DNA from 2 places in the Nonomuraea sp. NPDC003754 genome. Region 2 is predicted to be linked to the other one. Evidence: riboswitches for the same ligand, from Rfam matches in the RefSeq annotation. Region 2 holds a riboswitch; the other holds the start of a gene.
The links. Region 2 has a riboswitch for cyclic di-AMP ahead of ACWEVS_RS03655 (D-alanyl-D-alanine carboxypeptidase family protein). Riboswitches for the same ligand answer to the same signal wherever they lie in the genome.
Positions count from the first base shown of each region.

Region 1: linked by a shared signal. The riboswitch ahead of ACWEVS_RS37680 (CHAP domain-containing protein) and the one ahead of ACWEVS_RS03655 (D-alanyl-D-alanine carboxypeptidase family protein) in region 2 are both predicted to bind cyclic di-AMP.

Region 1 is NZ_JBSGJX010000044.1:59,026-61,403, forward strand. It holds gene ACWEVS_RS37670 (Gfo/Idh/MocA family protein) at 1-418, shown strand, start outside; gene ACWEVS_RS37675 (SEL1-like repeat protein) at 399-839, opposite strand; cyclic di-AMP (ydaO/yuaA leader) riboswitch at 970-1,104, shown strand; gene ACWEVS_RS37680 (CHAP domain-containing protein) at 1,120-1,821, shown strand; gene ACWEVS_RS37685 (RNA 2'-phosphotransferase) at 2,067-2,378, opposite strand, start outside.
Region 2 is NZ_JBSGJX010000002.1:235,630-238,007, reverse strand. It holds gene ACWEVS_RS03660 (amidohydrolase family protein) at 1-688, shown strand, start outside; cyclic di-AMP (ydaO/yuaA leader) riboswitch at 831-973, shown strand; gene ACWEVS_RS03655 (D-alanyl-D-alanine carboxypeptidase family protein) at 986-1,900, shown strand; gene ACWEVS_RS03650 (isoprenyl transferase) at 2,131-2,378, shown strand, end outside.

The DNA.
Region 1 (2,378 bases), on a different contig from region 2:
GCTGGCGCAGCTGCTGCTCGGCGAGCCGGCTGAGACGCATCTCACCGGATCGCTCGGCCCCTCCGGCGTGGACGCCGAGGTGGCGGCGCTGCTCACCTACGCGGGCGGCACCAGGGCGCTGGTCGAAACCTCGCTGCTCAGCCCGCTGGCCAACACCGCGACCGTGGTGGGCACGGGGCTGCGGGCCGACATCGCCGCGCCGTTCTGGGCGCCGCGGCGCATCGTGCTGTCGGGGCCGGGCGTGGATCCGGAGGAGCTCGTCCTGGACCCCGCCATGAACGGCTACGCCGAGGAGGTGCGCGAGGTGCGCGCCGCGCTGGCCGAGGGCAGGACGGAGAGCTCTGTCATGCCGCTGGACGAGAGCCTGGCGATGATGCGGATGCTGGAGGACGCCAGGGTCAGGCTAGGCGCTCGGTAGCGCGGGCCGCCGCCTCGGCGTGGCCGGAGCCCGCGGCCGCCCGGAAGTGGGCGCGGGCCCGGTCGGGGCGGCCCTCCCTGCCCTCCAGCAGGCCGAGGTTGAACATGGCGCGCGGCGCGGCCTCCTCGTGGCCGGTTTCGATGGCCCTGGCGTACCAGCGCCGGGCCGCGTCGGTGTTGCCGCAGCAGTCCTCCAGGACGCCGAGGTTGAACATCGCCCTGGGCGTGCCGGCCCTGCCGTACCAGTGGCGGGCCGCGTCGAGGTGGCCGCTCTCGTCCTCGATCAGCGCGAGGTTGAAGGCCGCCCGCTGGACGGCGGCCGGATGGCCCGATGCGATCGCCAGGAGATACCATCGCCGGGCTTCGTCCGGACGGTGTCCGTCTTCCCGCAGCCCCCTGTTGAACAGGTCCTGTGGCGACATGACCTGACCGTAAATGATCGCCGGACCTTTATCAATTTGTAAGCTACTTGCCTCGTGTATTACCTTAGGCTCACTCAAGGCATAAACCGGGCATTCCGGACATTGCCTGTCATTGCAATCATCACAGGTTCGCCTGTGACCGCTGAATCCGCACCATGCGGAACCGGGGACCCACTTCCTCTGGGGTGAATCGGCACACCGTGCCGTAGGGCAGCTTCGCGTCCGAACCCGTCAGCTAACCCGGTAAGCGGCAGGAAGCTAGCAAGGAGTTCCCCTTCCCATGGCAAAGCCCAGCCGTAGCCGTGCCCCGAAGCTCACCTACGCGCATGCCGCGCTCGGCGCCGTCGTCATCGCCGGCTCGTTCGTTCCCACCGCCGCCCAGGCCGAGAAGCTCCCGCTGTCCGAGAGCCAGCGGGTAGCCGTCCTCGCCAAGGCGCCCAAGGAGGAGGCCGGCAAGCCCGCCGCCGCCAGGCCGGAGGCCAAGGTCATCCCCTCCGCCACCGTCGTTCTCACCGAGGCCAAGAAGCAGGTCGGCGTCAAGGAGAACTCCGCGGGCGGCGGAACCAAGTTCCAGAACTGGTACGTCGGATCGCAGCGCGCCAGGGAGACGGTCGTCAGGGACGGCGGCGACGTCAGCGCGTACGCCAACGCCCCGTGGTGCGCGATGTTCGTCTCGTGGGTCGGTGAGATGACCGGCGCCCGCACGCAGGTCGGCTGGGACGCCTACACGGTGACCCACGCCAAGTGGTTCAAGGCCAACAAGCGCTGGGGCACCGCGCCCAAGCCCGGCGCCGTCGTCTTCTTCGCCTGGGACGGCAGCAAGAGCCTCGACTCCATCGACCACGTCGGCTTCGTCGAGAAGGACAACGGCGACGGCACGATCAGCACGATCGAGGGCAACACCGGCAACGGCGCCGTCGAGCAGCGTGTCCGTCCGAAGTCGCAGGTCGTCGGCTACGGCTACCCCAGCTACGGCGGCTGACGCTTCCCCTTCCCCCGCATTCCCCCCGGCCCTGTCGCCAGGACGGCCACGCGCCGCTCCGGTGACGGGGGCCACCCACGGGCTCGGGCCGGTCCCCTCGGACCGGCCACCCCGTTCCCCCCGCAGAACGCCCCCCGCAGAACGTTCCCCCACAGAACGCTCCCCCAGGCCGCGACGGCGCCGTCTCAGCGCGCTTGCCCTCCGGCCACCCGCAGGACCCTCGTCCATTCCCCTGTCTGCACCGATCAGCCGGGGAACCGCAGGTAAGCAGCCGGCACGGCGTCGGTGAGCCACACCCCGTTGGCGCTGACCACGAACTCGTGCCCGGCCGCGTGCATCGCCCGCGCGTCGACGACCAGCACCACCGGGACGCCGCGCCGGGAGCCGACCCGCACCTCCGTCTGCCTGTCGGCCGACAGATGGACGTGCCTCCTGGTCATCGGCAGCAGGCCCGAGCGCCTGATGGCGGCCAGGTTGCGCCCGACGGTGCCGTGGTAGAGGACGTGCGGCGGCTCCACCGGCGCCAGTCCCAGGTCGACGGGCACGGAGTGGCCCTG
Region 2 (2,378 bases):
CGTGGTCCAGGCCGACGACTCCTTCTGGGAGACCGACGCCATGCTGGCCCACGCCGACGCCCACGACTTCATCGCCGGGGTCGTCGGATGGGTGCCCCTCGACCGCCCGGAGGAAGCCGCCCGAGCGCTCGAGCGCTACACCAGACATCCGAAGTTCGTCGGCGTCCGGCACCTCATCCACACCGAGCCCGATCCCGACTGGCTGATCGGGGAAGCGGTGCTCGACGGGCTCGGACTGCTGGCCGAGGCGGGCGTGCCGTTCGACGTGGTCTCGCTGCTGCCCCGGCATCTGGAGCACGTCGTCACGATCGCCGAGCGGCACCCCACGCTCAACCTCGTCATCGACCACCTGTCCAAGCCCAGGATCGCCGCCGGTGAGCTGGAGCCGTGGGCGTCGCTGCTGCGCGCCGCCGCCGCCTGCCCCACCGTGTACGCCAAGGTGTCGGGCCTGGTCACCGAGGCCGACCACGCCCGCTGGACCGTGGCGGACCTGCGGCCCTACGTGGAGCACGCGGTCGAGGTGTTCGGGCCGGACCGGCTGATGTTCGGCAGCGACTGGCCCGTCTCGCTGCTGGCGGCCGACTACCGGACGGTCTTCACGGTGTACGGGGCGCTTCTCGGGGGGATCGACCGCGACAAGGTGCTCGGCGGGAACGCCGCCCGTTTCTACGGCTTGAGTGCGATGTAGCGGCCCGTCGCGGGCCGGAGGTTCGCGGCTATTTGCGTGGTTTATGCTATTTTGCTACTTTTGGGTCGTTGTGCGACGAACTGTGACATGTTCGTTGCCGTTTCATTGCCCGGACCGCGCGTCATCTCAGGCCAGTCCGCCGGACGCGCGGCCGCCGAATCCGTATCCACGGAGCCGGGGACCCACTTCCCTTGGGGTGAATCGAGCGCCCGCTCAGCGGCGCCCGTAGGGCACTTCCCAGCCCGAACCCGTCAGCTAACCCGGTAGGCGGCATGGAAGCCAAGGAGCAGACCCTTCATGCCCACGCATCTCACCTACCGGCTGGGACGCGCGCTGCTCGGCGCCGTCATCACCGCGGGCGCCGTGACCGCGGTCGCCACCGGTGCGCAGGCCGCCCCCCAGCCCGGCGTCGTGTCGCCGGTCTCCCGGACCCCCGCTCCGGCCGCCGCCGCGGACGCCCCGGCGGTGCTCGGCCGGGCCGCCCACCTGATCGACGCCAGGACCGGCAAGGTCTACTTCAGCAAGAAGGCCGATCGGCGCATGCCGGTGGCCAGCATCACCAAGGTGATGACCGCCTACACCGTGCTGAAGGAGGCCAAGCCCACGGACGTGGTCAAGGTCACCTCCGCTGACGTGCGCTACGCCTCGAAGGGCGGCGCCTCCGTGGCGTACCTGCGCGCCGGCGACCGGCTCACCGTGGAGGAGATGCTCTACGCCCTGATGCTGCCCTCCGGCGCGGACGCCGCCCACGCGCTGGCCCGCTCGTACGGGCCCGGTGTCGACGCCTTCACGGCGAAGATGAACGCCAACGCCCGCGCGCTCGGGATGAAGGACTCGCTGTACGTCAACCCCGACGGGATGCCCGCCAAGGGCGGCGGCTACTCCACCGCGCGCGACCAGGTACGGCTCGCCCAGGCCGCGCTGGACAACAAGACGATCAAGAAGGTCGGCTCCACCCGGTACCGCTCGCTCCCCGAGACGGCGGAGCACGGCGCCTACTCCTGGCGCAACACCAACCGCCTCCTCGGCACGCCGGGCGCCGTCGGCCTGAAGACCGGCTTCACGCGCGCCGCGGGCTACACCCTCGCCTTCGCGGCCGAGCGTGACGGCCATCGGCTGGTCGGCGTGATCCTGGGAGAGTCCAGCTCCAGCCGCCGCTTCGACACCGCCGAGGCGCTTGTCGACTGGGCGGCGACCAGCGGCAGGCTCTGACCGGCGGGGCGCACGCGCCCCCATGGTCCCGCCGCGTCCGACCACCGCCCGCGGCGACGGATGTGGCGAGCGGGCCGGACGGTTCCACCGTGGCGCTGGAGGCGGCACCGGATCGCCGACAGCTCGCCAGGAATCCGCCTAAGGGGGCCAGCAGTCTCGAAAGGCGGTGATAATTGCCTGTTAGGTCGTGAGTCGACCACTAAGGCACAGCACCGCTGGGGAGGAACTCCGTGGGCCTGCGCGATCTGGTCTACCGGCTGTACGAGCGCCGGTTGGAGGCCAAGCTGTCCGCCGACAGCGGCGACTTCCCCCGCCATGTCGGGGTCATCATCGACGGCAACCGCCGTTGGGCGCGCGCGATGGGCATGCGCGACGTCAGCAAGGGACACAGGAAGGGCGCCGACAAGATCTCGGAGCTGCTCACCTGGTGCCGTGAGGCGGGCGTGGAGGTCGTCACGGTCTGGATGCTGTCCAGCGA